DNA from 2 places in the Arthrobacter sp. zg-Y1116 genome. Region 2 is predicted to be linked to the other one. Evidence: riboswitches for the same ligand, from Rfam matches in the RefSeq annotation. Region 2 holds a riboswitch; the other holds the start of a gene.
What was found. Region 2 has a riboswitch for cyclic di-AMP ahead of NNX34_RS08605 (LysM peptidoglycan-binding domain-containing protein). Riboswitches for the same ligand answer to the same signal wherever they lie in the genome.
Positions count from the first base shown of each region.

Region 1 (15,132 bases), on a different contig from region 2:
CTCCGTGCACGCATTGCCGAACGGCTGCGCCACTCCGGGCCCACGGTTTCCCAGACCATCGGGCGAATGGAACGTGACGGGCTCGTGGTGGTTGCCGGGACGCGTCGGCTGGAACTGACGGAACTGGGCCGGCGCCGGGCCACCGAGGTCATGCGCAAGCACCGCCTGGCCGAACGGCTCCTTGCGGACGTCATCGGACTTGACTGGGCCTACGTCCATGACGAAGCCTGCCGCTGGGAACACGTGATGAGCGAGCGTGTGGAACGGCGCCTGTATGAGCTGCTGGGCCGCCCCACGGAATCGCCCTACGGCAATCCCATTCCCGGCCTCGAGGGGATCGGCGGGGTGGCGGCGGAAGTGTTCATCGCCGGCGTCGTCGACCTGGTGTCCACCGTCGCGACGGCCGAGCCGGGGACCAAGCTTCGGCTGGTCCGGCTGGCGGAACCCATCCAGGTGGAACCAGAACTGCTGACCCAGCTGGACGAAGCGGGATTGCGGCCCGGAGCGCAGATAACGGCAGAAGTTGTCGGCGGTTATATCTCCGTTCGTGTTCCCGGCATCGAGGGTGCCTTGGAACTGCCTACGGAAGTGGCCTCCCACGTCTTTGTTTCTCCCGTTGGGTAACGGAATGGTCACTTTTGTGACATTTACCCTATAGTGAGTTCCGACGCTGAAACACCATCGTTATCCGGTCCGTCCGCCGAGCCCTGCCAGCGGACCGGAGCACTAAACTCGTCCAGGCAGGGGCGGAGGACCCACTTTCCGGCAGCATTGCTGCCTTGGGGTGAAGCCTTTCGGAAGCCGGCGGCATTTCCTGCATAGTTGCAGGTGAGGCCCGCCTTTTCCGGAAAGGCCGAGTTTCTCTACTCGAATCCGACAGCTAACTTCGCAGGCGATCCATGAGAGGGAAAAACTTGTCGAAGCATGCTGCTTCGGGCCGACGCCGCGCGTCAGCTCCTAATGCACCTGTGCGCCCGCGCAACGCCTCACCGTCAGGCCGCCGGCGCGCCGAAACAAAGTCCGTGTCCGTGGGCGGTGCCGCCCAGAAGGTGGCTATTACCGCTGCCACGTCGGGCCTGATCCTCACGGCTGCCATGCCCACGCATGCGGCAGCGGACGATCCGGTCCAGCTCGAGCCGGTGGCGGTCGACGCACCCGTCTCGGCCGACCCGAATGCCGACATCGGATTCGCCCGGGCCGGGCTGAGCAGCAAATACGACCCGGACGCCAAGCTGGCCTCCATTACGGTTGCCGCCGGCTCGCATGCGGTCCCTGCCGCGGCCAAGGGCACGCTGTCCACGCCGCTGGACGCCTCTTTGGTGCAGACCTCCGGGTTCGGCCACCGGGTCAGCCCCATTACCGGGGAGCACGGCGAGATGCATAACGGACAGGACTTCGCCGCCGCCTGCGGTACAGCGGTCAACGCTGCGGCATCCGGCACCGTGGTCTTCGCCGGCTGGCATCCCTACGGCGGTGGCAACCGCGTGGTGGTAGATCACGGCAACGGAGTCCAGACCACGTACAACCACCTTTCCAATATTGCCGTCACCGTGGGCACTGAAGTCGAGCGCGGATTCCTGGTCGGTGCGAGCGGCACAACCGGTTCCTCAACGGGTTGCCACCTGCATTTCGAGGTCATGGTTAACGGCGAAGTAGTGGACCCGCTGAATTGGTTGTAAGCACTTAAATCAATTGGTTGTAACCAGTTGAATATCGTTTCGTGATCGGAACGTGACATACCTCAAATGTTGCTGTACGCTCATCCTCGTGCCCGATTCGCCAAAGGTGGGGCACCTTCGAACAGATCGCCTAGCTCTGCCACTGTTTGAAGTCCGTTCGCAGAATCGCATGGCAGAGGCGGGGGAACCAATTTCGGGTTTCGAAAGAAACCCTTGGGGTTAAGTTGCAAAAGGCCATTGGCCGGGCAACCGGGTGACTCCCATCCGAATCCGACAGCTCACCTCGTAGGCAATTGGGAGAGGCAAACTTGTGTCATCAAACGCTCATGGCCGCCGTCGCGCTGCCACCGTACAGACCAACCCGATCACTGCACTTTCCAAGGCAGTCAGCAGCAACGCCGGAAACGTAGGCCGCCAGGCCGCCGTCGTAGTTGCAGCATCCGGCCTCGTGCTGGCTGCCGGACTTCCTGCACAGGCTTCCGTAAGCACGGACCGCCAGGCACTCGCAGCAACCCCCCTGAACATCGTGGCCGGCAGCGTTACCGCTCCCGCCAACGCACCGTTCGAGCTTCCCCTGGTTGCCCCCAGCTCCACCTCCGGCGCCGAATACCGCGCACAGGTTGCAGCAGAAGAGGCAGCAGCCCAGGCAGCAGAAGAGCTCGCAGCCTCGCAGGCCGCAGCAGCAACCCAGGCAGCAGCCACCAAGAATGCCGCAGCTGCCCGCACCGCCGCCCCGGCAGCCTCCGGCCCCGCCGTAATGGCAGCTTCCTCCATGTCGGCTCCGGTCGAAGCTCCGGTTTCCGGCAACGTCGCAGCCGGCCTGGTTGCTTCCGCCTACGGCCAGATCGGTGTGGCACAGGATTGCACCGCCATGGTCGAGAAGGCACTGCGCTCCGTCGGCAAGTCCGTCGGCGACCTGGCCCCCGGCCAGTTCTTCCAGTTCGGTTCCGTAGTTTCCAGCCCGGCTCCCGGCGACCTTGTGATCAACGGCGGCCACGTCGCGATCTACGTAGGCAACGGCCAGGTCATCAGCGGCGGACTCAACGGCATGAACACCGGCCTGCACAGCCTCTCGGACCTGGGCGGCGTCAGCTTCGTCCGCGTCAGCTAACCCGGAATTCGAGACGCGGAGATAATCATGACCTCGACAATTGAGCGCGCCCGCCACCGGGCGCCGGTGGAACGCACCACTACGCTGAACGCGCTTGCCGGCGCCGTCAGTGCCAACGCCGGAACGGTGGGCCGCCAGGCCGCCGTGATTGCGGCAGCCTCCGGGCTGGTACTGACCACCGGCGTCGCGGCCAATGCGTCCGGGGCAGACACCATGCGTGACGTCCAGACGAGCACCCTGGATCTTTCCTCGGTCAAGATCCTCCAGGTCTCCGAAAACGCGACGGTTTCGTTCGAACGCGACAGCATTGCGGGCACCACTCCGGCACCCGTGGCGGAACCGGCAGCCCCGGTTGCCGAGGCGCCTGCTGCCGTTGCGGCTGCGAAACCGGCAGCCGTTGCTGCCGGCACGCGTGCTCCTGCCAACACGGTGCCTGCTGTCCAGGCCACAACCCTCAGCACACCGGCACCGGCGCAGAGCGCCCCTTCCGGCGTGGCATCCACCATCGCAGCCGCTGCCTACGCGCAGCTGGGCATCGGCCAGGACTGCACCCGGTTGGTTACCAATGCACTGGCCGCGGCCGGAATCAATCACCACGGCTGGCCTGCAAGCTACCTCACCCTTGGACGGACGGTGAGTGCAGCTGAGGCCATCCCCGGTGACCTTATCTACTACGCAGACGGCGGGATGGGCATGGCCCACATCGCCGTGTATGTGGGCGGCGGACAGGCAGTGCACGGCGGTTTCAACGGTGGATCCACCGTTGTAGCTCCGGCCGAGCTTGGCTCCGGCGGCGTCTACATCCGCGTAGGCGGCTAGGCAGCTCCCGGTACAGCATCTTGGCAAGGCCCCTCCTTCGGGAGGGGCCTTGCCTTGTTAAGCCGCAGTCCGGGCGCGGAGGCAGGCGGGGTGCCGTGGGCAGGGAGCGGACCCCTGTACCACCGGCATAAATGGCCAAGAACGCGATCGCGTTCTACTCTTGCATAGACAATCCGATGTGCCGTTGGCGGAGCGGTGTCTTGTACTCACCGGTTCGCGGGCGGCAGGCGAAGAGGTATGTGCATGCGCACTCTCGTTCTGAATGCTGGATATGAACCGTTGGCCGTGATCACCTTCCGCCGCGCCTTGGTGCTGGTCCTGAATGGAAAGGCGAGTGTGGTGGCGGAAAGCGGCGAGCCGGTGGTCGGCCCCAACGAAATCCTCCCCAGACCTTCGGTGATCCTGCTCCACCGGTACGTGAAGATTCCCTACCGGGAGGGCACCGTAGCCACCCGGCGGGGCGTCCTGCGCCGGGATAACCATGAATGCGCCTATTGCGGGAAGGCGGCGGCTACCGTGGACCACGTGGTCCCGCGGTCCCGCGGCGGCGATGACAGCTGGGAGAACCTGGTTGCCTGCTGCCTGCGCTGCAATAACACCAAAGGGGACAGGACACTGGCGCAACTTGGCTGGGAGCTGCGGGTTTCTCCCAAGGCGCCCCGGGGTGCGCGCTGGCAGATCCGTGAACTTGAACGTCCCTCACCGCAGTGGGACCCGTTCCTGCAGAATGACACGGCTGCCTGATGTCCGCTACCGCTCCGTATGATGCAGTCGTCCTGGCCGGCGGCCGTTCCACGCGCCTTGGAGGCACACCCAAGGCGCTGCTCCTGGCCGGGGACAGCACCCTGTTGGAAACCACCCTTGCCGCAGTGCCGGATGCACGCAACATCGCCGTCGCGGGGCCGCCGGAACTGTCGAACCTGCTGAGCTCAATAGAGCTGGCCGGGTCCGCGGGGACGCCCCTGCTGGTCCGGGAGGAGCCGGCCTACGCCGGCCCCGCAGCAGCGGTCGGAGCCGCCGTCGCCGCCCTCGCCGCCCTCGAGAGCAGCGGCAGCCTCAATGAGGGCGGCCTCAAGGACCGGGGCCGAAGCCCCTGGACGATGGTCCTGGCCTGCGATATGCCGCAGATCGCCTCCGCCGTCCGGGCCCTGCTGGATGCAGCCGCTGTGCCGCCCGCCGAGAGCCTGCTGGCAGTGGACTCCAGCGGCAACCGCCAGCCGTTGGCAGCGCTGTACCGCACCGCTGACCTGCGCGCCGCTGTGGCTTCCCTGGCCGCGGAGGGTCTAGCGAACAAGTCGATGAAGGCGTTGCTTGCTAGGGTGCAATGGAGGGGTGTTGATGTTCCCCCGACGAGTACAGCCGATGTTGACACCTGGAACGATGCACAAACCCTGGGTGTGAGCGCCGGGGACCTGCCGTAGCACCGGGCGGTCCCCAAGCGAAACGAAGGAGCACGAATGGCAAGCCAGCAGGAACAACTCGAGGCGTGGAGCGGCAGGCTGCTGCAGGCACTGGAACTCGAGGGCACACCGGTGGATGTCTCCGCTGTCCTCGATCTGGCTGCAGCCGCTGCGCACAGCGTGGTGCGGCCTGCCGCCCCGCTGACCACCTTCATTGTCGGGTACGCGGCTGGCCTCGCCGCCGGCAGCGGCCAGGCCGACGACGTCGTCGCCATGCGTTCGGCCATGGCCGTAGCCACGGAACAGTGCCGGAACGCCGCAACGGAAGGAGACGCCCAATGAGCGAACATCCCGCACCCGTTATCCTGCCGGCCCAGCCCAATGCGTCCTGGGCGCAGGCCCGCCACGCCGCCTACGCAGCGGCCCGTCCGCTGCCGTATGAGACGGTGCCTTTGGACGAGGCACTCGGCCGGATCCTGGCCCTCGAAACCACTGCCCTGCAACCGGTGCCGCATTACGCCTCCGCCGCGATGGACGGATGGGTTGTTGCCGGGCCGCCGCCGTGGACTGTCATGACCCATGAGGAACCCGAGGTGGAACGCTGGCAGATCCACCGCGAATCGGGACGCCGCGCGCTCCAGCCGGGCGAGGCCGTGGAAATCCTCACCGGCGGGCTTATCCCCGAAGGCGCCGAAGCCGTCTTGCGCTCCGAAAGCGGCAGGGTGTCGGCCACAACGCCGCCGCAGCTGACGCTCAGCGACCGCGCCAAGGAATCCGAACCGCGCGCCGGCGAACATATCCGCCCGGCCGGAGAAGAGGCGGCAGCGGGGGAGACCACCATCCCTGCGGGCAAGATGCTTAACCCGGCCCATATTGCACTGGCTGCCGTGTGCGGACATGACACCCTGCCGGTGCTGCGTTCCCCGCGCGTGTCCCTGCTGCTGACCGGGGACGAAGTCATCGAAGCCGGCCTGCCCGAGCCCGGACAGGTCCGGGACACCTTCGGACCCCAGCTGCCGCAGCTGATCACGATGCTGGGCGGACGCATCGACGTCGTCCGCCGCCTGCCGGACCGGCTGGAGGACGTGGTGGCGGCGCTGAGCAGCGAAGCCACGGACGAACTCTCCATCGCAATGTCTTCCGGCGACGTCCTTGTCACTACCGGCGGCACCGGACGTTCCGACGCGGATCACCTGCGCCGGGCCTTGGAAGAGGTCGAGGCTGAACTCCTCATTGACGGAATCGCGATGCGTCCGGGCCATCCCACCATGCTGGCCCGGTTGCAGGACGGCCGCCTGCTGGTAGCGCTGCCCGGCAACCCGCTGGCCGCGATGATGGCGGTCTTCACCATCGTCCAACCGCTGCTGGACGGACTCCGCGGGGCACCGATTTCCCGTGAACGGCATGTCCTGGCCGGCGTGGATCTGGAACCATTGCCCGGACGGACCCGGCTGGTTCCCTGCAGCATCCAGGAAGACCGGGCCATGCCGTCGCCGTATTTCCGCTCCGGAATGCTCCGCGGACTGGCCGAGGCGGACGCCGTTATGGTGGTGCCGCCGGAGGGCTGCATCAGGGACCAGGCTGTGATGGCGCTGCCCCTGCCGTGGCAGGTCAACCGCGCACCGTCCGGATAAGCCCGCACACCGGTAAAGCCGGAGCGGGACGACCCGGGGACCCCCGGCCACCCGGAGCCAGAGTCAATGCACTAAAGACAGGGAGACACCATGGGACGGGTTACCCAGCGAGGGCGGGTCACACGCTTCCGGTTGGACGGGAACGTCAGCCGGCGGGATGACGTATTGGCGGGGGAAGAACCGCTGGAAATCCGGGTGATGGGTAAGTCCTTCACCGTCACCATGCGGACCCCCGGCGATGACTTTGACCTGGTGGCCGGATTCCTGGTCTCGGAAGGGGTGATCTGGGATCCGGCCCAGCTCATCAGCCTGCGGTACTGCGCCGGAGTGGATGACGAAGGCAAGCAGACCTTCAATGTGGTGGATGTCCAGCTCCGGCCCGGTACCCCGCTCCCTGACACCGGGATGGAACGGCACGTCTATACGTCCAGCTCCTGCGGCATCTGCGGAACGGCTTCCATCGAGGCGGTCCGTAAGTCCTCGCACTTCGATCCGTCCTCCGACGGCGTGCGTCTCCCGCTGGACATGCTGGCTGCCCTGCCGGATCGGCTGCGCGAAGGCCAGAAAGTCTTCGACCGGACCGGGGGCGTCCATGCGGCGGGTCTTTTCAACGCCGACGGCGAGCTGTTGTGCCTGCGCGAGGACGTTGGCCGGCACAATGCGGTGGACAAGGTGGTGGGGTGGGCACTGCGTGCCGGGATGCTTCCGCTGCGCGGCATGGTGCTGCAGGTATCCGGACGGGCGTCCTTCGAGCTGGTCCAAAAGGCCCAGCTGGCGGGTATTCCGGTACTTGCCGCCGTCAGCGCACCGTCCGCGCTTTCCGTGGATCTGGCCAAGGACGCCGGCCTGACGCTGATCGGATTCAGCCGCGGTACGTCCCTGAACTGCTATTCCGCGCCGGAACGGATCCTGGCTGCGGCCCCCGCGCCGGTCTAGCCGGGGCTGTCCCGACCCTAGCGGGCGGCTGGAAGCTGGACCGTTGCCGTGGTGCCCTCGCCCACCTTGGAAGCAATCCCCAGTTCGCCGCCGTGCTGAAGCACGATGTCCTGGACGATGGCCAGCCCCAGGCCGGTACCGGGGATGGCAGCGGAGGTGGCGTTGGAGGCACGGAAGAAACGCCGGAACAGGTTGGGCAGGTCCCCTTCCGGGATGCCGATTCCGGTGTCGCGGATCTGTACCCGCACGCCGGGGCCGGCGCCGTCCGGCTGGACCAGGGCGGCACTGATCTGCACGGTTCCGCCGGCCGGCGTGAACTTCACGGCGTTGGAGCAGAGATTGGTGAAGACCTGCTCCAGCTGGGCGCGGTCTCCGTCAACCAGCAAGGGGTCGGTACCCAGATCCAACCGCAGGTCCAGGCTGCTGGCCCCGGCGGCCGGTGCCAGTGAGGCGGCAACGGCGCGCAGGAGTTCTTCCAGGTCCACTTCCTCCACCTCGAGGTTGATCTCGTCCGCATCCTGCCGGGAGATGGTCAGCAGATCGCTGATCAGCTGGTTGAGCCGAACGGCGTTGCGGCCAACGATTTTGAGCATCTGCGCGACGTCGTCCGGGATGTCTCCGCCAGAGCCGTCCAGGATGAGGTCCAGGTAGCCCGTGATCGAGGTCAGCGGTGTCCGCAGCTCGTGGTTGACCGTGGCCACGAAATCAGTCTTCGCCTGGTCCAGGTCCCGTTGGCGTTTGAGTACCATCCGCTGAGCGGTAATGAGGTTGCCCTGCACGAGGCCGTGCGCCAGGTTGCCGCTGACATGCTGGATCAGGGAGATCTCCGTGCTCGTCCAGTCCCGCGGGGCACCCTCGCCGGCAAGCCAGAGCAGCCCGAAAGCCTTGTCCCCGTGGCCGAGCGGCACAATCACGGAGGTGCGCAGCCCGGCAGCCCGGGATTCCGCGCTTATCGGTACCGGCTCATCGGCGGGCTGGCCATGGTCTTCCACGGCCATTCCCCGGCCCCGCTCCCAGAGCATTTCGGCCAGCTCGCCCGCGGTATGTGCGTTCAGCGAGGGAATGCCTCCGGAGGTTTCCTCGCGGCTCCACGCCAGTGCCAGTTCCGGAACGCGCTCATCCGGGAAAGTCACCAGCAGTACATGGTCCGCTTCGAAGGTGGCTCCGAGTCCGTGAACCACTACCTCGGCCATTTGCTGCGGATCATTAGTGGCCCGGATGGCGGCGGAAATACGGCGTGTGTCCTCCCGCAGCCGCGACGTGGCCGCCCGCCGGTCCCTGCGCGCCCGGGCGGTGGCCAGGATGAGGTTGATCCGGCGTGCCAGGTCCTCGGGGTCCACCGGGCTGGCCACGAAGTCGGCGATGCCCAGGTCGACCATCAATTCCATGTCCAGCCCGGCTTCGCCTGCCACGAGGATGACCGGCAGCTTGGTCATGGCCGGTTCGTGCCGGAGGCGCTTGAGCATGTCCATTCCGACGACTTGGCGGATCGTGGAATCCACCACCGCCAACACCGGGGAGCCGGCGCGTGCAGCTTCCATGGCCTCGTCCAGGTCCACCACGGGGACTGTATCCAAGCCCGCAGCGGCGAGGATTCCGGCCACGACGGAGAAGACCTCGGGTTGTTCAACGGCAACCAGCGCCGTGGGGCGCGGCTGTGCGCCGTGAGTGTTGCCCTCCGAAGAGGCGTCGCCCGTGGGGGCGGCGAAGGGTTTGAGTGCCGGGGGCATTACGGCCTTTCGTCTGTGCCCGGTTCAGCTCCAGGGGCAGCGATTCGAAGTGTACCAGCGCCCGGAGCCAAACTTGTGACTTGATTCACTGCGTCCCCGGAACGGATTCCGCTGCGGTTTCAGCCACTAGCGATCGGCAGGGATCGGACTCCGGACGGGTTTAAGCTGGAACGTGCGGATATCGGAGGAACAGACATGAGCATGGAAGGCGCAGCGTGGGGTTCGCTGATGCAGATCTCCCGCGCCAAGGGCGTTGACGGCAAGATTTCACGGGAAACCCTGAAGCGGATTGTCCGCTTTGCCGCTCCCTATCGGACGCGGCTCCTGGGCTTCGTTCTGCTGTCCGTGGTGGGCGCGTTCCTGGCCGTGGCGACCCCGGTCCTGGCCGGGCAGGTGGTCAACTCCATTGTGGCCGGCACGGCACCGGCCGTGGTGATCCGGCTTGCCCTGCTGATTGCCGCCGTCGCGGTGGCGGACGCGGCAGTTTCCCTTGCCACGCGCTGGTTTTCCTCGCGCATCGGGGAAAGCGTCATCCTGGACCTGCGCACCGCGGTGTTCGACCACGTCCAGAAGATGCCCATTGCCTTCTTTACGCGCACGCGCACGGGTGCGCTGGTCAGCCGGCTCAACAATGACGTCATCGGCGCCCAGCAGGCCTTCAGCGGGACCCTTTCCGGTGTGGTGAGCAACGTCGTCGCCCTGGTGCTGACCCTCATCGTGATGCTCGGAACCTCTTGGCAGGTGACCGTACTGGCCATGTTGCTGCTGCCGGTATTCTTGCTGCCGGCACGGCGGATGGGCGGCCGGCTCGCCGCGCTCCGCCGGGAGGCTGCCAACCACAACGCGTCCATGGGTACGCAGATGACCGAGCGGTTCTCCGCACCCGGTGCCACCCTGGTCAAACTGTTCGGACGGCCCGACGCCGAGTCGAGCGAATTCGCGCTTCGTGCCTCCCGGGTGCGGGACATCGGCGTGAAGATGGCAATGATGCAGGCCGTCTTCGTGACGGCCCTGACCCTGGTATCCGCACTGGCCCTGGCCCTGGTCTACGGGCTGGGCGGTTACCTGGCGCTGCAGGGCAACCTGAACACGGGCGACGTCGTGACCCTGGCGCTGCTGCTGACCCGGCTGTATGCGCCGCTGACCTCCCTGGCCAACGCCCGCGTGGAGATCATGAGCGCGGTAGTGAGCTTCGAGCGGGTCTTCGAAATCCTGGACCTTCGTCCCTTGATCCGTGAGAAGGAATCCCCGGCGCCGGTGCCGGCCGGACCGCTGAGCGTGGAGTTCGACGACGTCCGGTTTGCCTATCCCACCGCGGAGAAAGTATCCCTCGCGTCGCTGGAAGAGGTGGCGGTCCTGGACACCCGCGGCGGAGAGGAAGTCCTGCACGGAGTGTCCTTCCGCGTTGAACCGGGGCAGACGGTCGCCCTGGTTGGAACCTCGGGAGCGGGCAAATCGACCATTGCGCAGCTGTTGGCTCGGCTGTACGACGTCGATTCGGGTGCCGTGCGCTTCTCCGGTACGGATGTGCGGGACGTGAGTTTCGCCGGCATCCGGCAGGCGCTGGGCATGGTAACTCAGGACGGGCACCTGTTCCACGAGACCATCCGGGCCAACCTGCTGCTGGCCAACCCCGAAGCCAGTGAAGAGGAAGTCTGGGATGCGCTGCGCCGGGCGCGGCTGGAGGACATGGTGCGGTCCCTGCCGGACGGGCTGGAAACGATGGTGGGGGAGCGCGGCTACCGGCTTTCCGGCGGGGAGCGCCAGCGGATGACCATCGCGCGGCTGCTGCTGGCCCAGCCGCGGATCGTGATCCTGGACGAGGCCACCGCCGCTTTGGATTCCACGTCCGAGGCCGCTGTGCAGGCCGCCCTGGGCGAAGCGCTGCAGGGGCGGACCGCCGTCGTGATTGCGCACCGGCTCTCCACCATCCGCAATGCCGACCGGATCCTGGTTATCGAGGGCGGCCGGATTGCGGAACAGGGAACGCACGCGGAACTGCTGGCGCGGGACGGACGCTACGCGGAGCTGTACAACACCCAGTTCGCCGTGGCCCGGGACGAGGAACGGAACTCCGCGGACCTGTCCTGATAGCTAGCTGATGTTGCTTTCCACTGGTGCTACGAGGACCCGGGTGCCGCGGCTCTCGAAGGCAGCCTTGTCGCTGTCGGAGATACCGCTGTCCGTGATCAGGTTGCTAAAGACGTATCCGCTGAGCGTGGCAAAGCTCCGGTTTCCGATTTTCGAGGAATCGGCGACGACGTAGGTTTCCGAGGCCCTCCGGGACATCAGCGAGTTCACGGCTGCTTCCCCTTCGTCGCTGACCGTCGGACCCACCTCGGCATCCAGGCCGTTGACCCCGACAAACGCGAGATCCAGCGCCACACGCTGCAGGATGACGTCGGTGTAGGGCCCAACCAGTTCATAAGAGCGCGGATTCACGACCCCGCCGGTCACCATGACCCGGATATTGGGGCGGACGACCAGCTGGACAGCGATGTTGATGGCGTTCGTGACCACGGTAAGGGTTGGCCGGTTTGACGGTTCCATGAGATCCCGCCGCATGCCCAGCGCCTGGGCGATGGCGGTGCTGGTGGTTCCCCCGCACAAGCCGATCACGGCGCCCTTGGGCACCAAGGCGGACGCAGCCCGGGCTATGGCCTGCTTTTCAGCGGTATGCTCGTCGCGCGAGTAGCGCGTGGGCAGGTCATAGGCCACTGCTTCCATGGTTGCCCCGCCACGGGTCCGGCTCAAGAGCCGCTGGGCAGCGAGGCTGTCCAAGTCCCGCCGGGCAGTAGCCGGGGACACTTTGAGCGACACTACTATCTCCTCAACCTGCACGTGCCCGCGGGCGGCAAGGAGGTCGAGGATCGCGTTGAGCCGCTCGGTCTTCTCCATCGGTTTCAGCCTAGGTCCGTAGGCTCGGCCCGGTAGAAGAGGGATGACAGCCGGACCGCTTCGCAGACCAGCTCTTCATCATCGGCATGGTCCGGATGCAGCACGTTTAAGCTCCCGAGGCCCGTTCCAGCCGCAGCAGCACGGTCCATTAGCGCACGTGTGGAGGTGAGGGTCATCGGAGTTCCTCCCCGTTGGACGAAAGTTGGTCAATGATGGGCTCTGATTGAAGTTGCTGTCTATAGATCAGAACCAATCAGGCCAAGATCCGAGCACGTGCTGCGGCTAACCCCTTGACGGGCGGGGGTAGGAAGGCCAGTATCTTCCCTCAACTGATGTTCGCTGATCGAATAACGCGTTTTGCTATCAAGTTCCATCATCAGCCAAGGGTGCTCAGGCCGTCTGACGGCCCCGGCGTCGTGGCTCGGATTCGCGGCCCGGCCGTGACTGTCTGAAAGAGGATCCAATGAAGAGCAACTTTCGAACCGGCATGATGGCCCTAGCCGCGGCGGGAGCGCTCACGGTGTCTTCCTGCGGTTTCGGGGGCAGCGGGGACTCGGGCGAGGAAGGCGGGGCTACTACCCTGGACCTGCTTGTTCCCAGCTATTCCGACGGCACCAAGGCCCTTTGGGAAGGGGTCATCGAAGATTTCGAAGCAGCCAACGAGGACATCAGCGTGAACCTGCAGGTGGAGTCCTGGGAAAACCTGGAATCGGTGCTGCAGACGAAAATCCAGGCCGGAGAGGCACCCGACATTTACAACGGCGGCGCATTTTCTGCTTTTGCGGATGAGGGGCTGCTCTATCCGGCGAACGAGGTGGCCTCGGAGGAGACCATCGCCGACTTCCAGGAGTCGTTCGCAGAAAACGAGATGCTCGACGGTACCCAGTACGGCTTGCCGCTGATCGCTTCGGTGCGTGCCCTGTTCTACAACCAGGATCTGTTCGATGCTGCAGGCATCCAGGCCCCTCCCACCACCTGGGACGAGCTCCATGCAGCAGCCCAGGAGATTTCGGCCACCGGTGTTCCCGGGTACGGAATGCCGCTCGGCTCGGAAGAGGCGCAGGGCGAAAGCCTCATCTGGTTCGCCGGCAACGGCGGCGGTTTCGGGGACGAGTCGGAGATCGCGGTGAACACGCCCGAGAACCTCGAGGCAGCAGAGTTCATGAAGAAAATGATCTCCGACGGCGTCACCCAGCCGGATCCGGGCGCCACCCAGCGCACTCCGATGATCAACGTCTTCGCACAGGGGCAGATCGGGATGGTCTACGCCTTGCCGCAGACCGTTGGCCAGATTGAGGAAGAGAACCCGGACCTGAACTACGGGATTGCCAGCGTCCCCACCAACAGCGGCGAACCTTCCACCCTCGGGGTCGCGGACCGCTTGATGGCTTTCAAGAACGATGAAGACAAGCAGGAGGCCATCAAGGCGTTTATGGACTTCTTCTACACCGAAGACAACTACGTGGACTGGGTGGAGACTGAAGGTTTCCTGCCCACCACTAAGAGCGGATCCGAGGCGATGGGCTCGGACGAAAGCTTGAAGCCGTTCCTGGACATGCTGCCGACCGCCGAGTTCTATCCGACCACCAACCCCGCCTGGAACGCGACCGACGGAGCGTTCAAGTCCCTTATGGGCCAGCTGGAGGACCAGGACGCACAGACAGTACTGGAGCAGATCCAGTCCAAGGCCGACGCAGCCTGACACCCGTCCCGAGGGGCCGTGTCCACCGATGCGGCCCCTCCCGGTCCAGAACGGTTTGAGCCTATGAGTACAGTCCGCCACCCGGGGGTGCGCCGGCAGAAGCTTCGGAACAGTGAAAGTGGATGGGCGGCCCTGCCATGGATCGGGCCGGTGCTGGTCCTCGTGTTCGGCGTGGTGATCTTTCCCGCCGGCTACATGATCTACAGCTCCACCCGCCGCATCAGCCAGGCCGGTACGAACGTGGAAGGCGTAGGGCTGGCAAATTTCCGGACGGTGTTCGAGGATCCCAACCTGCCCCGGGTCCTCCTCAACACTGTCGTGTGGGTAACGGTTGTGGTTGCCCTGACCGTGGTCATTTCACTGGCCCTGGCGAACTTCCTCAACAAGCCGTTCCCGGGCCGAACGCTCGTCCGGATGGCGGTTGTGGTCCCTTGGGCAGCCAGCGTAGTCATGACCACGACGGTGTTTTACTACGGGCTGGACCGGGACTACGGGATCATCAACAAGTTCATGGTCGACGTCGGGCTGCTGGACGCCTCCTACGGTTTCACCAAGAATGTTGCCACCGCCCTCGGCGCGGCCATCGCGGTGGGGGTGTTCGTGTCCCTTCCGTTCACCACCTACACCTTGCTCGCCGGGATGCAGGCCATTCCCGGGGATGCCCTTGAAGCAGCGAAAATGGACGGCGCCGGACCGGTACGCACTTACTTCAGCGTGGTGCTGCCCCAGCTGCGCGGCGCGCTCGCAGTCGCCGTGCTGATCAACATCATCAATGTCTTCAATAACCTCCCGATCCTGCGGATCGTGACGGGATCCATTCCCGGCTACAGCGCGGACACCCTGATGACGTACATCTTCAAAGTGCTTCAGTTTGACCGGCGCCTGGACGTGGCGAGCGCGCTCAGCGTGGTGAACTTCGCCGTCGTGCTGGTGATCGTGGCCGCGTACGTGAAGATCGTCAAACCGATGAAGGAGGCATGAATTGGCCATCGCTGCCCCGGCCCCTATCCGCACTGCTGTTCCGGCATCCGCACGCCCCCGCCGGTATGCGGATAATGTCAGTGCCCGGCGGATGTGGGGACGTACCGCTGCCGGTGCCGTTATCGCCCTGCTGTTCCTGGCGCCCTATCTGGTGATGCTCGTCGGCTCGTTGAAGACCCGCCCGGAAATCCTGTCTGTTCCGCCTGAGTATCTTCCGCAGGAGGGCCTGCAGTTCGGCAACT
Region 1 is NZ_JANFLR010000004.1:14,734-29,865, forward strand. Features, by position in the region: gene NNX34_RS11595 (metal-dependent transcriptional regulator) at 1-624, shown strand, start outside; cyclic di-AMP (ydaO/yuaA leader) riboswitch at 715-911, shown strand; gene NNX34_RS11600 (M23 family metallopeptidase) at 1,023-1,679, shown strand; cyclic di-AMP (ydaO/yuaA leader) riboswitch at 1,828-1,986, shown strand; gene NNX34_RS16160 (NlpC/P60 family protein) at 1,990-2,790, shown strand; gene NNX34_RS11610 (NlpC/P60 family protein) at 2,818-3,609, shown strand; gene NNX34_RS11615 (HNH endonuclease) at 3,853-4,353, shown strand; gene NNX34_RS11620 (molybdenum cofactor guanylyltransferase) at 4,353-5,030, shown strand; gene NNX34_RS11625 (DUF6457 domain-containing protein) at 5,067-5,351, shown strand; gene NNX34_RS11630 (molybdopterin molybdotransferase MoeA) at 5,348-6,643, shown strand; gene fdhD (formate dehydrogenase accessory sulfurtransferase FdhD) at 6,734-7,579, shown strand; gene NNX34_RS11640 (ATP-binding protein) at 7,597-9,309, opposite strand; gene NNX34_RS11645 (ABC transporter ATP-binding protein) at 9,505-11,400, shown strand; gene NNX34_RS11650 (DeoR/GlpR family DNA-binding transcription regulator) at 11,404-12,207, opposite strand; gene NNX34_RS11655 (hypothetical protein) at 12,213-12,383, opposite strand; gene NNX34_RS11660 (extracellular solute-binding protein) at 12,671-13,909, shown strand; gene NNX34_RS11665 (carbohydrate ABC transporter permease) at 13,973-14,890, shown strand; gene NNX34_RS11670 (carbohydrate ABC transporter permease) at 14,892-15,132, shown strand, end outside.
Region 1: it holds a riboswitch for cyclic di-AMP, as region 2 does, so the genes downstream of both, NNX34_RS16160 (NlpC/P60 family protein) here and NNX34_RS08605 (LysM peptidoglycan-binding domain-containing protein) in region 2, are expected to answer to the same signal.

Region 2 (15,132 bases):
CAAAACACTGCGGCGATCAAGGACCTTGGCTCCGCCGGGGTGAACATCGTTGCCTTCGGTGCACCCGACGGCGGTGAAGCCAAGGTCTCCTATACGGAATCAACCGTCACAGCTGAGCAGTTGGCTGAGTGGCGGAAGACGCCCGGCATCGAGACCGCTGAACCCGTAGGCATCACCCAAACGCGCATTACCGGCGGGGCCAGCGCAAACGTGGCTGTCTTCGGCGTCGAACCGGGCAGCACTCTCGCGCCCCGCCAGGTCGGCGACGGACAGATCCTCATTGGATCGGAAACAGCGGATTCCCTGTCCCTGGATCCGGGGGACGAAGTGCGCCTGGGCGGCCGGGTCCTGACTGTTGAAGACATTGTCGACCAGTCCTACTACAGCCATACGCCGCTCGTCTGGACGTCCCTGGCTACGTGGCAAGCTGCGGCCCATACCAACGATGAGGGCTCCGACGCGGCGCCGGTGGCCACCGTGATCGCCGCCTCGGGCTCCGCCGCCGAGCAGGCAGACGACGCCGCAGGCACTGTCTCCACGGGTATCCGCGGCTCTTTCAACGGACTGGGCGCCTACACCTCGGAAAACGGTTCGCTGCTGATGATGCAGGCGTTCCTGTACGGCATCTCCGCACTGGTCATTGTGGCCTTCCTGGCGGTCTGGACCATCCAGCGCACCCGCGACATCGCCGTGCTGAAGGCCTTGGGCGGCAGCTCCGCTTACCTGATGCGTGACGCACTGGCCCAGGCCGGGACCATCGTTGCCGCAGGTGCCGTCACCGGCGGGGTGCTCGCCGTACTGATCGGCCTGGCCGCCGCTGCGGTTGCTCCGTTCATCCTGTCGGTTTCCACCGCACTGCTGCCGATCCTCGGCATCGTGGTGCTCGGGCTTGCCGGGGCGGCCGGCGCCGTACGCCGGGTTGCCAAGGTAGATCCGCTGACTGCTCTCGGCGGCAACTAGGGACCTCCAGTCTGTATTCCCAAGAAAGGACCAGCACAACATGGCAGAAACCTCAGCTTCGGCATTTGTTCCACCCACCCGCGCAGCCACTGCCGCACTGCACCTGCAGGACGTAACCCTCGAATACCCCGACGGCGTCAGCACGCTGAAGGCACTGGACCGGGTCAGCCTGGCTGTTCCCCGGGGAAAGATCCTCTCGCTGGTGGGTCCGTCCGGGTCCGGCAAGTCCTCCCTCCTCGCCGTTGCCGCCACTCTGATACGCCCGGCGTCGGGCACCGTGACGGTGAGCGGCCGGGATGCCGGCGAACTGGACGACGCCGGCCGGACTGCACTGCGGCGTACCGCACTTGGCATTGTCTTCCAGCAGGCGAACCTGCTTCCGTCCCTCACGGCCGTGGAGCAGCTCGTCATCACTGACCGGCTGCGCGGCAGGGCCGGGAAGGAATCCGAGTCCCGGGCGCGGGAGCTCCTGGAACTCGTGGGGCTGTCCCAATCCACCGCGGCGCGCCATCCCCACCAGCTCTCCGGCGGACAGCGTCAGCGGGTCAACATTGCCCGTGCCCTGATGGGCAGTCCGTCCCTGCTGCTGGTGGATGAACCCACCGCCGCGCTGGACCACGACCGGTCCGAGGCGATTGTCCGCCTATTGGTTGCCGTGACACGCGAATTCGACCTGGGTACGGTGATGGTGACCCACGATACCGAGTTCGTGCCCCTGACCGATGAGGTGGCGGCCATGCGGGACGGCAGGCTTATTGAACACGACCCCGCAGCCTAGTCCTTCCGACGGGCGCGGCTGGGCTGGACCCGGGGCGGCTCCCCCGGCATCTTCGGATAGTCCGGCGGGAAAGGCAGTTCGCCCAGGCCGTTGGCCAGGTCCCGTTCCCACCAGCCCAGCAGGACGTCGATGGACCCCGGCCGGGCGGACATCTCCGCCCAGGGATCCCCGACGGTGCGCAGCCGCTCCGGAACTGTCTGCATAGTGAAGTCCGCAGGATGCACCCGTTCCAGCTCGTCCCAGGTGATCGGGCAGGAGACGGGTGCGTTCGGAAGCGCCCGGGGGCTGTATGCGCCGGCCATGGTCCGGTCGCGGTTGGCCTGGTTGAAGTCCACGAACACCCGCGTGCCGCGCTCTTCCTTCCACCAGGCCGTGGTCACCTTGTCCGGCATCCGGCGCTCCACCTCCCGGGCCGCGGCAATCACGGCATGCCGGACGTCCAGGAATTCACGCTCCGGGCGGATGGGCGCGAAGAGGTGGATGCCCCGGTTGCCCGAAGTCTTGATGTAGGCGTCCAACCCGGCCTCGGCGAGGATGGACCGCAGCTCCTGGGCCGGACGCACGGCGTCGTCAAAATCCGTGCCCGGCTGCGGATCCAGGTCAATGCGCAGCTGGTCCGGGTTGTCCGTGTTGTCCGCCCGTGACGGCCAGGGATGGAACACCACCGTGTTCATCTGCGCCGCCCACACCGCGGCGGCAGGTTCATCCAGGACCACCTGCGGGTGTGAACGCGCGCTCGGGTATTTCACGGTGACGGCGCGCATCCAGTCCGGCATGCCGCGCGGCGGATTCTTGGAGAAGAACACCTCTCCGCCGATGCCCTCCGGGAAGCGCTCCAGTGAGACGGGCCGGCCGCCGTTGGCCCGGATGAACGCCTCACCCACCTCCGCGAGATAACGGGCCAGATCCAGTTTCGTGATTCCGGGATCAGGCCAGATGACCCGTCCGGGACTGGAGATGCGGACCTGCCGCTCCCCCTCCGGGCCGGGAACGGCCAAGGTGGTTTCCTCGCGTGCCATCGTTCTGCTTTCCCTCATCGGACAGTGTGGGAAAGAGGCTACCGTGTCAGGCCGTAGGCTTCCCCCGCACCGGTTCCACCGGTGCGCCGGGCCGGTAGTTCTTCCGCCCGTGGACAAAGTGGTACAGCACCGTGGAGGCCAGCAGGACGGCGGCCAGCACCCAGTACATACCGTGGAATCCCATCAGCGGCAGGAGCATGCCCAGAAGCAGCGGACCAAGGCCCACACCGGCGTCCATCAGGATGAAGAACGTGGACGTCGCCAGGCCGATCCGGGCCGCCGGCGCCGTTGTCACGGCAATCGCCTGGGCGCACGGCATCAGTGCACCGAAGCCGAACCCCACAAACACGCCGGCCAGGGCCATCACGGTGTCATTGGGGGCGTAGGCCAGCAGCGCCAGGCCGACGGCGAAGGAGACCAGGGTCGGGTACACCACGGCGTTGTCACCGTGCCGGTCCTGGATGCGGCCCACAAACAACCGCGAAACCAGCACCACGCACGCATAGACCACAAAGAAGAGGCTGGCGCCGAGCACCAGGCCTTCCGTCTGGGCATAGGAGTTAAGGAAGGAGAGGATGCCGGCGTAAGCCGCGCCGGCAATGAACATCACCGATGCGATGGCCAGTGCCGACGGATCGATGATGTCCGTGAGGTGCATCCGCCACTTGTTCTCTTGTTCCTCGGCGGTCGGTGTGCGTTCCGGCAGGGACAGCACCAGGGACAAGGCGAGGGCGACGGCGGCGCAGCCGGCAGCAAACAGGAACAGGGCGCGGTAACTGACGGACTCCGCCAGGAACACGGCCAGGAACGGGCCTACCGCGGTAGCCATCGTGGTGGAGATACCGAAGTAGCCGGTACCCTCGCCCCGCCGGTGGACCGGAATGAGCCCCATGACCGAGGCGGAAATACTCGTGCTGGCCGCTCCGAAGGCCATGCCGTGCAGGATCCGGACAACCAGGAGCAGCGCCAGGTTGGACGCCGGGATATACAGCAGCGAGGCCACCACGAACACCGCAAGGCTGGTCACCAGCAGCCGGCGCCGCCCCACGAAGTCCAGGAACTTCCCGGCGAACACCCGTGCCGCCAACGCGCCGAGGACGAAGGATCCGGAAGCAAATCCGGCAGCGCTGTCGGATGCGGAGAACTCCTGCACCGTATAGAGCGCCATGGTGGTCATCAACAGATAAAACACCAGTGAGATAAAGAGGTTCGTGATGATCGCCAGCACAAATCCCCTGGTCCATAATTTCTGACCGCTGCCAGCCACTGCATTCTCCTGTTTCCTCGGAACAAGCGACCGATATTGGAAGGCCGCCTAACAATCTTACGCGCCGTCGTCACCGGTCGGGAAATCGGCCTGCCGCCGCCGTCCACGGGCTGGATTGGAGGAAATTACAGTGATCCCGACCACTTTTACCTGCGTGGTGATGCAGTCGTGACGGATGCGAAAACTTCAGTCACTCCTGTACCGGAGGGTGGAATTTCTCGAGCGCAGATCAGGGCGCAGGGACAGCGATTCCGAGGCGGTGGTACGCCTGTTACTGAAGGGGTCACACGCGTAACACCTGTCTCGAGGCCTGGATGACCAGCGACTCGGGGCAGGAGGAAAAGCCCTGTTAATATTGAGACTGAAGCCGGCCGATGTGGCCGAAGAGGCAGATTTCGGTTAGCATATCGCGCCCTCGATCACACGCCTGAGAGAAGCAGATCACACAATGGTTATCCAACCGTAACTATCTTGTACGGTTATTCCCATGCCGCTTTCTGATGCGGCTCCCCCGGGCTTGTTACCTAGCTCTGCCGCTGGTCCCGGGGTCCACAGAACGCACAACCACGGCAGAGGCGGGGGAACCAATTATGGGTTCCTTGAATCCTTGGGGTTAAGTCTCCGGTTTCACCGGCGGCCGGGTGTCTCCCATCCGAATCCGACAGCTCACCTCGCAGGTATCGGGAGAGGTTATTACATGACTTTCAACAAGACTCGTGGACGCCACCGCGCCGAGAACATCGTCGTTGCTGGCCGCGGACGGACCATCGGCAGCGCCGCTGCAGTAGTCGTCGCAGGTTCCGGCCTGATGCTCAGCATGGCCGCACCGGCCTCCGCCGGAGTTGTCGCCAATGACAACTACACCCCGTCGCAGGCCGTTGCACCGGCCGCTCCGGTAGCAGCCGCACCCGTTGCAGCCGCACCGGTAGCTGCCCCCGCAGCTGCTGCCACCACCCACACCGTTGTTTCCGGTGACACCCTGGGCCAGATCTCCGCCGCTTACGGCGTTGGCCTGGACTCCGTCCTGGCGCTGAACGGCCTGTCCCTGGCTTCGATCATCTACCCCGGCGATGTCATCACCGTTGCCGGCGAAGCCGCTCCGGCCATTGCTGCCGAGCCCGTTGCGTCCTACGCCGCTCCGGCTGCAGCACCGGTCGCAGCACCGGTTGAGCCCGCCAATACCGGCGTGGTCACCACCCAGTCCACCAACATCACGCCGGCTGCAGCAACCCCCGCAGCCAGCGGCACCAACGCCATCATGCTGGCTTCGGCACAGTCGCAGCTGGGCGCAGCCCAGGACTGCACCGTGCTGGTTGAGGTTGCCCTGCGCGCCGCAGGCCACAGCGTGGGGGACCTTGCTCCCGCACAGCTGGCCGCCTACGGCACCCAGGTCTCCACCCCGGAGCCCGGTGACATGGTCTACTACGCCGACGGCGGCATGGGCCTGGCCCACATTGCCATCTACATCGGCAACGGCGAAGCCATCCACAGCGGCTGGAACGGCAACCAGACCGTAGTCCAGTCCGTCAACGTCGGCTCCGGCCCCGTGTTCTACCGCGCATAAGGCTTCCAGCCACACCGCGCCAAAATAAGCGTCCGTCCCGCAAGGGACGGACGCTTATTGCGTTAAGCGGTGAGGACCGGCCGGACGCATCAGGGCACAAACCGGTAGCCCATGCCGTGTTCAGTGAGCAGGTGTTCCGGGGCAGCCGGGTCACGCTCCAGTTTCCGCCTCAGCTGTCCGATGTACAGCCGCAGATAGCCCGAGTCCGTGGTGCCGGGGCCCCAGACGTTCGTGAGCAGGGCCTGCTGGGTGACCAGCATGCCTGGATGGGCGAGCAGTTCGGACAGGAACCGCCACTCGGTCGGCGTCAGGCGGATGTCCGAGCCGTCGTCGACCCGCGCGATGCGCCGCGCGGCCAGGTCCACCCGTACGGCCCCGAACGTGATCTCGCTGGGGCCGGCCGCGGCGGGCGACCGGCGGGACAGTGCCCGGATCCGGGCCAGCAGCTCCTCGGTGGAAAAGGGTTTAGTGACGTAGTCATCCGCCCCCAGGTCCAGCGCCCGCACCTTGTCCGCCGGGTCGATCCGGCCCGAGACCACCAGGATGGGCACGGCACTCCAGCCTCGGACCGCTTCAATGACGTCCATGCCGCTCAGCCCCGGCATGCCCAGGTCCAGCACCAGCAGGTCCGGATGGGTGTCCACTGCCTTCCGGATGGCGGCACTGCCGCTTTCCGCTGTCACTACCTCATATCCGTACGCGCTCAGGGTGATGCGCAGCGCGCGGAGGATCTGCACGTCGTCGTCGGCGACCAGGATCTTCATCCGGCCACCGCCGGCGTGGAGATCCCTGCCGCATGGATACCGCGTTCAGCGGCAGGCAGCGAGAGGACCATGGTCAGTCCGCCGCCGGGTGTGTCTTCGGTTTCCAGCGTTCCGCCCATTCCTTCGGTGAATCCCTTGGCCAATGCCAGGCCCAGGCCCAGCCCGGTTGAGTTATCCGTGTCCCCCAGCCGCTGGAAGGGGACGAAGATTTCTCCCCGCCGCTGCTCCGGGACACCGGGTCCCGAGTCTATGACGCGGATTTCCACCCGGCCAGCAAACTCGCTGACGGACAGGACAGATTTCGTTCCCTCCGGGCTGAAGCGCACCGCGTTGGCCAGCAGGTTGACCAGAACCCGCTGCAGGAGCACGGGATCGGCCACCACCACGCGCGGGGCGGCGGGGATTTCCAGTTCCACGTCCGCCGGTCCCAGTTCGAGTTCCTCGAGCGCCGGCAGCACCGCATCCGCTACATTCAGGGGCTCCAGGCTCACGCCGACGACGCCGGCCTGCAGCCTGCTCACGTCCAGCAGGCTGGTGACGAGTCCGGAAAGTGAGGCCAGTGATTCCTCGGCGGTGGCGAGAAGTTCGCTGCGGTCCTGCTCGGACCAGGTGACGTCCGTTGCCCGCAGCCCGGTAACGGCGGCGGTCGCTGCGGTCAGGGGCCGGCGCAGGTCATGCCCGACGGCGGCCAGCAGCGCGGTGCGGACCTTGTCCGCCTCGGCCAGTGAGCCGAGCCCCCTGGCGGTTTCGGTCAGTTCACGGTGTTCCAGCGCCGCCTCCAATTGGGCGGTGATGACCGCCAGCAGCCGCCGGTCGGACGCAGCCAGTTCGCGCCCCCACAGATCAAGGGAGCACCGCTCCCCCACCGGCAGGCGGGTGAACGCCGGATCGTCGGGTGAGGCGGAGGCCGGCCACTCGCCTTCGGAGTACAGGTCTTCGCCCTCGGACCGCATCCGTGCGGCGCTCACGTTGAAGGCTTCACGGGTGCGGCTGACCAGGGCGGCCAGTGCATCTTCACCGCGCAGCACGCTGCCGGCCACCGATGCGAGCAGCTCGGATTCCGACGCCGAGCGCCGGGCGGTGCGCGCGCGGCGGGCGGCGGCATCCACCACGTAGCTGACGAGCAGTGCGTTCACTACGTAGAGCCCCAGTGCCAGCATGTGCGACGGCGTGGCCACGGTAACGGTGTACAGCGGTTGGATGAAGAAGAAGTCCAGGGTCAGGCCCGAGAGCAGCGCCGCGAACAGGGCCGGCCAGATGCCGCCGATCAGGGCCACGAGGATGACCAGCAGCTGGTAGCTCAGCACGTCGCCGGTGATGGTTTCGGCGCTCCGGAGCGAAACCAGGCCTGCCGTCAGCAGCGGACCGCCCACAAGGGCGAAGGCGAAGCCCAGCAGGCGCCGACGCATCGAGAGGGCGCCCCCGAAGTGCGGCAGCACCAGAGTCCGGGCAGCCGCCGAGTGGGAGACCATATGCACGTCGATGTCCCCGGATTCCCGGATGACCGTGGCGCCGATGCCCGGTCCGGACAGCAGTGCTGCGATCCGGGGGCGGCGGCTGACCCCCACCACCAGCTGCGTGGCGTTGACGCCCCGGGCAAAGTCAACCAATGCCCGCGGAACATCGTTGCCCACCACCTGGTGGAACGTGCCGCCGAGCTTCTCCACCAGGAGCCGCTGCGCGGCCAGTTCTGCCGGTTCCGGCCCGCGCAGTCCGTCGGCCCCGGAGACGTGGACGGCCAGCAGCTTTCCCCCGGCGGACCGGGCAGCAATCCGTGCCCCGCGGCGCAGCAGGGTGCGCCCTTCGGCGCCGCCGGTGAGCGCCACCACCACCCGCTCCCGGGCCTCCCATTTGCGGCTAATGCCGTGCTCTTCACGGTAGCGGTTCAGAGCCGAGTCCACCTCGTCCGCCAGCCACAGCAGGGCCAGTTCGCGCAGGGCCGTCAGGTTTCCGAGGCGGAAATAGTTGGACAGGGCTGCGTCCACCCGTTCTTCCGGGTAGATGACGCCGTCGGCCAGGCGGCCGCGCAGCGACTGGGGAGTGAGGTCCACCAGCTCCACCTGTTCGGCTCCGCGCAGGACGGCGTCCGGTACGGTTTCGGCCTGCAGGGTCCCGGTGATCTGCTCGATCACATCGTTGAGGGAGTCGATGTGCTGGATGTTCACGGTGGACAGGACGTTGATCCCGGCGTCGAGCAGGGCCTGCACGTCCTGCCACCGCTTTTCGTTCTTCAGTCCGGGCACGTTGGTATGGGCCAGTTCATCCACCAGCGCGTATTCCGGCGCCCGCGCCAGGACGGCGTCCAGGTCCAGCTCCGTGAGTTCCAGCCCGCGGTGGCTGAGGGCGGCGCGCGGGACCGTCTCCAGCCCCTCGGCCAGGGCAGCTGTCGCGGCGCGGCCATGGGTTTCCACCAGCGCGACGACGACGTCGGATCCCTCATCCCGGAGGCGGCGCCCCTCTTCAAGCATGGCGTAGGTCTTGCCCACGCCGGGCGCCGCCCCCAGGAATACCCTCAGTTGTCCTCGCGTCATGGACTAAGTGTCCAGCTCCGCCAGCGAAATGTTCAAAAGCAACACGTTGACGGTACTGCTGCCCAGGACTCCGGCGAACGGGGCCTGCGTGGCGTCGTCCACCAGGGCGGAGACCTGCTCCGGGTCCAGGCCGCGTTCGGCGGCCACCCGGTCCACCTGCATCCGGGCGTACTCGGGGCTGATGTGCGGATCCAGCCCGGACCCCGATGTGGTGACGGCATCGGCGGGGACGTCTTCCGGATCCACCCCTTCCAGCTCGGCCACGGCTGCCCGCCGCTCGGCCACGGCAGCCGCCAGATCCTCGCTCAGCGGGCCGAGGTTGGAACCGCTGGAGGCACCGCCGTCATACCCGTCCCCCGCTGCGGAGGGCCGGGACTGGAACCATTCGGGCAGGGCCGCGCCGTCGGCGTCCGTGAACGGCTGGCCGATCAATTCGGAGCCCACCTCGTTGCCGCCGCTGCTGACCATCGAGCCATTGGCCCGGCCGTGCAGCGCGGCCTGGCCGATCCCGGCCACTGCCAGCGGATACACGACGCCGAGCAGGAGCGTGAGCACCGCCAGGGCGCGGAGGGAGACGCCAAGCTGGCGCATGCTGCTGCGGACGGGATTCATTTCCTGCTCCTAGTAAGGGGGATGCTGCGGATGGTGCGGATGATGGTTGCCATGTCAGAACCCCGGGATGAGGCTGATCAGCAGGTCAATGAGCTTGATGCCGATGAACGGCGCAATCACGCCGCCCACTCCGTAGATCAGCAGGTTGCGGCTGAGGATCGAGGAGGATCCGGCAGCCCGGTACTTCACGCCGCGCAGCGCCAGCGGAATCAGTGCCACGATGATCACCGCGTTGAAGATCACCGCGGAGAGGATGGCCGAGGCCGGAGAGTGGAGCTGCATCAGGTTCAGCGCGGCAAGGCCGGGGAAAATCCCCACGAACATCGCCGGGATGATGGCGAAGTACTTGGCAATGTCGTTGGCGATCGAGAAGGTGGTCAGGGCGCCGCGGGTAATCAGCAGCTGCTTGCCGATCCCGACGATGTCAATCAGTTTGGTGGGGTCCGAGTCCAGGTCCACCATGTTGCCGGCTTCCTTGGCCGCGGACGTGCCCGTGTTCATGGCCACGCCGACGTCGGCCTGGGCCAGTGCCGGGGCGTCGTTGGTGCCGTCGCCCGTCATGGCCACCAGATGCCCGCCCGCCTGTTCGCGGCGGATCAGGGCCATCTTGTCCTCGGGGGTGGCTTCGGCCAGGAAGTCGTCCACGCCTGCCTCGGCGGCAATGGCCTTCGCGGTGTACGGGTTGTCGCCGGTGATCATCACGGTCCGGATGCCCATGGCCCGCAGCTGCGTGAAGCGTTCCTTCAGGCCGTCCTTGACCACGTCCTTCAGGTGGATCACACCGAGCACCCGGGTGCCGCCGTCGGCGTCCCGAACCGCCACCAGCAGCGGAGTGCCGCCGCCGGTCGAGATCTTCTTGACCTGGTCCTCGACCGCGATGAGGACGTCGACGTCGATGCCGCCGGACTCCGCCGTCCAGTCCAGGATGGCGGAGGAGGCGCCCTTGCGGATCTTCGCCCCGTCGGGGAAGTCCATGCCGCTCATCCGCGTCTGGGCGGTGAAGGGAACACTGGTGGAGCCGGCCGGCGGTTCCGGGCGGCAGCCCTTCGCGGCGGCCAGGTCCACAACGGACTTGCCCTCCGGGGTGGGATCCCCAAAGGAGGACAACACGGCGGCGTCGATCAGGTCGGTGCTGTCGGTGCCGTTGATCGGGATGAACCCGGCGGCCTGGCGGTTGCCGTACGTGATGGTGCCCGTCTTATCGAGCAGCAGCGTGGTGACGTCGCCGGCGGCCTCCACCGCACGGCCGGACATGGCCAGGACATTGCGCTGGACCAGGCGGTCCATGCCGGCAATGCCGATGGCCGATAGCAGCGCGCCGATAGTGGTGGGGATCAGGCAGACCAGCAGGGCCACCAGGACGGGGATGCTGACCGTGGCGGATGAATAGCTTGCCAGCGGGTTAAGCGTCAGCACCACCACGATGAAAATGAGCGACAGCGTGGCCAGGAGGATGTTCAGGGCAATCTCGTTGGGCGTCTTCTGCCGCGCGGCGCCTTCGACGAGCCGGATCATCCGGTCCACGAAGGTTTCCCCGGGTTTGCTGGTGATCCGGACGATAATCCGGTCGGACAGGACCCGGGTACCGCCGGTAACCGCCGAGCGGTCGCCGCCGGATTCGCGGACGACCGGGGCGGATTCGCCGGTGATTGCCGACTCGTCGACGGACGCGATGCCGTCGATGATGTCGCCGTCGCCGGGGATGATCTGCCCGGCCTCGACCACCACCACGTCGTCCAGCCCGAGATCGGCCGAGGGAACCTCCGAGATGGTTGCCCCGAGGCCGGCGGGATCGCGGCCGGAGTCGTAACCCTCCAGCCGGTAGGCGGTGGTGGTGGCCCGGCTGTTGCGCAGGCTGGCTGCCTGCGCCTTCCCGCGGCCCTCGGCCACGGCTTCAGCGAGGTTGGCAAAGATGACGGTGGCCCAGAGCCAGCCGGCAATCAGCCAGGAGAAAGCGCCGGGGACGGGTGTGCCGCCGGAGTCCTGCGGGCCGCCGAGGAAGGGCTCGGCAACGGCGATCGCGGTGATCAGTACGGCACCCACTTCGACGATAAACATCACCGGGGTGCGGACCATCAGCCGCGGGTCCAGTTTCCGGAAGGCTCCGGGCAGGGCGGCGGCCAGGGAGCCTGCGGTTATGCCACGGCCGGCAGGAGCCGGTTCGGAGTCCGCAACGGATTCCAGGGGTTTGGTAAGTGTGGACATGGTTATTGCAGTCCTTCCGCCAGGGGACCCAGCGCGAGTACGGGAAAGAAGGTCAGGGCAGTCACGATCACGGTGACGCCGCACAGCAGCGTCACGGACTGGGGCCTGTGGGTGGGCAGGGTGCCGGCCGAGGCGGGGACCTTGCCCTGTTCGGCGAAGGCTCCGGCCAGGGCGACCACGAAGACCATCGGCAGGAAACGGCCCACAAGCATGGCCACGCCGAGTGCCGTGTTCAGCCACGGGGTGTTGGCCGTGAGTCCGGCGAACGCGGAGCCGTTGTTATTGGCTGCTGAAGTGAAGGCGTAGAGAACCTCGCTGAAGCCGTGGAGCCCGGTGTTCAGGATGGAAGTGCCCTCGATGTCGGCCCGGATGCCGGGAACCGCGAAGCTCAGCGCCGTCCCCACCAGGACCAGGGTGGGCATGGTGAGGATGTAGAGGCTGGCAAGCTTGATTTCCCGCGGGCCGATTTTCTTGCCCAGGTACTCAGGAGTGCGTCCCACCAGGAGCCCGGCCACAAAAGCGGTGATGATCGCCAGGATCAGCATGCCGTAGAGCCCGGACCCGACGCCGCCCGGCGCCACTTCCCCGAGCATCATGTTCAGCATCGCCATCATGCCGCCCAGCGGACTGAAGCTGTCATGCATGGCGTTCACCGCACCGGTGGACGTCAGCGTGCTGGTTGAGCCAAAGAGGGTCGATGCGGCTATTCCGAACCGCTGTTCCTTTCCTTCCATGGAACCGGCCGCACCGTCCGCGGCACCGAATTCGAATGCGGTCATGGCCGCGAGCGACACCGTGAAGATTGAGGCCATGGCTGCCAGGATCGCGTACCCCTGCCGGCGGTCCCCCACCATGGTGCCGAACGTTCGGGGCAGGCTAAACGGGATAACGAGCATCAGGAAGATTTCCACCAGGTTGGTCCACCCGCTGGGGTTTTCAAACGGGTGCGCGGAGTTGGCATTGAAGAAGCCGCCGCCGTTGGTGCCCAGGAGCTTAATGGCTTCCTGGGAGGCCACCGGTCCGCCGGGGACCGTGGAGGTTCCGCCGAGGAGGTTGGTGACGGAGGTGAAGCCGTTGAAGTTCTGGATCACGCCGCCGAGGATCAGCACAACGGCGGCCAGGAAAGCACCGGGCAGCAGCAACCGCAGCACGCTGCGGGTCAGGTCCACCCAGAAATTGCCGATGGTGGTTGAGTTGCGGCCGGCCAGGCCGCGGATCAGTGCCACCGCCACGGCCAGACCCACAGCTGCGGACAGGAAGTTCTGCACCGCCAGGCCGGCCATCTGCACCGCGTAACCCATGGTGACTTCGGGCGAGTAGGACTGCCAGTTGGTGTTGGCCACGAAGGAGGCTGCCGTGTTGAAGGACAGGGCCTCGGGCACCGCCGGAAGGCCGAGCGAGCCCGGCAGCAGGTGCTGGAGTCGCTGCAGCAGGTAAAGCAGGAGCATGCTGGCCCCGGAGAAAACCAGGACTGAGCGCAGGTAGCTCTGCCAAGCCTGGCCGGAGGAACCGTCCACTCCGACCAGTCGGTAGAAGCCGCGCTCCGCACGGAGGTGTTTGTCGGAGGAGTACAGCCGGGCCATGTAGTCACCGAGCGGCCGGTGGACCGCCGCGAGCAGGACCACCAGGCTGAGGACCTGTGCGGCCGTTACCCAGCCGCCCATCAGAACCGCTCCGGTCGAACAAGTGCCGCCAGGAGATAGCCGACGGCGGCCACCCCGAGGCAGAGTGCAAGGACGTTGAAAACGATCACAGCTTTTCCACCGCCCCGGCCATCAGGACAAACGCAGCGAAAAGCCCTACGAAGCCCACCACAAATAAAACATCAAGCACGGGAATTGCCCCCAGCCGTTCAGCGTGCTGCCGCTTTGGCAGCACGGGCACACCTTGTGCCGCATCTGATTACATGCCCTCGCCGGCGCTCAAAGAGCCATCCTCACGCTTTCCTCACGCCGGCACCCCAAACCCTTACGGAATGCCCATGTAAACGGGTGATTGCGACGCCGGGCTGCCGGAGTGCAGCCGGATCGGGGCCGCGCGGTATACACTGTAAACTGTCGTCCACCGAAGGAACCGCCGTGTCCCGCAACCTGCCCCTCAGCCCCGCCGCGATAGCTGCGGCTGCACTCCGAATCGCGGACGCGGACGGCCTTGAGGCCGTCTCCATGCGCAGGGTGGCGGGAGAGTTCGGCGTTTCGGCGATGGCACTGTACCGCCATGTGGCGGACCGCAGCGCCCTGCTGCTCCTGATGGCCGATGCCGCCACCAAGGACTACGCCCTCCTGCCCGCCCGGGACCTGTCGTGGCAGGAAACCCTGGCACACCTGGCCGATGCCCAATGGCGGGCCTTCACGGCGCACCCCTGGCTGCTGCGCATTATCCTGACGCCGCGCCGGCTCGTGAACATGGCCACCCCGGACGAGGTGGAACTGGTGCTCTCCCGGCTGGGCTCAGCCGGCCTGAGCGAAGACGAAGGCTTCGACTGCCTGCTGGGCATTTCCGCGGCCGTGATCGGCACGGCGTCCATCACGGCCGCAGCCCACTTCGGAGCCCCGGGAAAGGCTGACGACTCCGATTCAAGCGGACACCCGCACTGGACGCCGGATGCCGTGGAGCAACACCCGCGGGCGGCCCGGTTCCAGGCCCAGGGCATCAGCTATTCGGGCTCACGCCGGTCACTGGACTTCTTCGTCGCAAACTTCATTGCCGGCGTCGAACAGCAACTCACCCAAGCTCCGGGCGCCCCAACCCGCCCGGTTTCACGGAAGGAAGAAAATGAAACTCAGCAATAAGACCGCCATCATCACCGGCGGGGCCGGCGGAATCGGCCAGGGCATTGTCCGGAGGTTCCTCGCCGAAGGCGCCAAGGTGGCCGTGGTAGACATCGACCAGGCCCAGGGCGACAAGCTGCTGGCCGATCTGGAGGGCAAGGGCGAGGTCATTTTCATCGCCAAGGACATTGCCAAGGCGGAGAACGCTGCGGCCATCGTGGCGGAAACCGTGGAGCGCTTCGGCGGCCTGGACATCCTGGTCAACAACGCCCACGCGTCCAAGCAGGCACCCATCATGGAAACCACGCCGGAGATCTGGGACCTGTCCTTCAACACGGGCACCATGGCAACTTTCCACCTGATGCGCGCCGCGTACCCGGAGCTGAAGAAGACCCGGGGCAGCATCATCAACTTCGGCTCCGGCGCCGGGATCAAGGGCCTGCCGAACCAGGTGGCCTACGCCGCGGCAAAGGAAGCCATCCGCGCCATTTCCCGCACCGCCGCAAACGAATGGGCCGCGGACGGCATCCGCGTCAACGTGGTTTCCCCCGTCGCACTGACCCCCGGCATTGTCCAGTGGAGCCAGGCCTTCCCGGAGGCCTACCAGGAAGTCGTCGACGGCGTTCCTCTGGGCCGCCTGGGCGATCCCGAAACGGACATC
Region 2 is NZ_JANFLR010000002.1:384,363-399,494, reverse strand. Features, by position in the region: gene NNX34_RS08625 (ABC transporter permease) at 1-960, shown strand, start outside; gene NNX34_RS08620 (ABC transporter ATP-binding protein) at 1,001-1,738, shown strand; gene ligD (non-homologous end-joining DNA ligase) at 1,735-2,757, opposite strand; gene NNX34_RS08610 (MFS transporter) at 2,804-4,024, opposite strand; cyclic di-AMP (ydaO/yuaA leader) riboswitch at 4,574-4,718, shown strand; gene NNX34_RS08605 (LysM peptidoglycan-binding domain-containing protein) at 4,722-5,588, shown strand; gene NNX34_RS08600 (response regulator) at 5,678-6,352, opposite strand; gene NNX34_RS08595 (ATP-binding protein) at 6,349-8,883, opposite strand; gene kdpC (potassium-transporting ATPase subunit KdpC) at 8,887-9,495, opposite strand; gene kdpB (potassium-transporting ATPase subunit KdpB) at 9,550-11,700, opposite strand; gene kdpA (potassium-transporting ATPase subunit KdpA) at 11,703-13,364, opposite strand; gene NNX34_RS08575 (potassium-transporting ATPase subunit F) at 13,364-13,453, opposite strand; gene NNX34_RS08570 (hypothetical protein) at 13,450-13,578, opposite strand; gene NNX34_RS08565 (TetR/AcrR family transcriptional regulator C-terminal domain-containing protein) at 13,779-14,492, shown strand; gene NNX34_RS08560 (SDR family NAD(P)-dependent oxidoreductase) at 14,476-15,132, shown strand, end outside.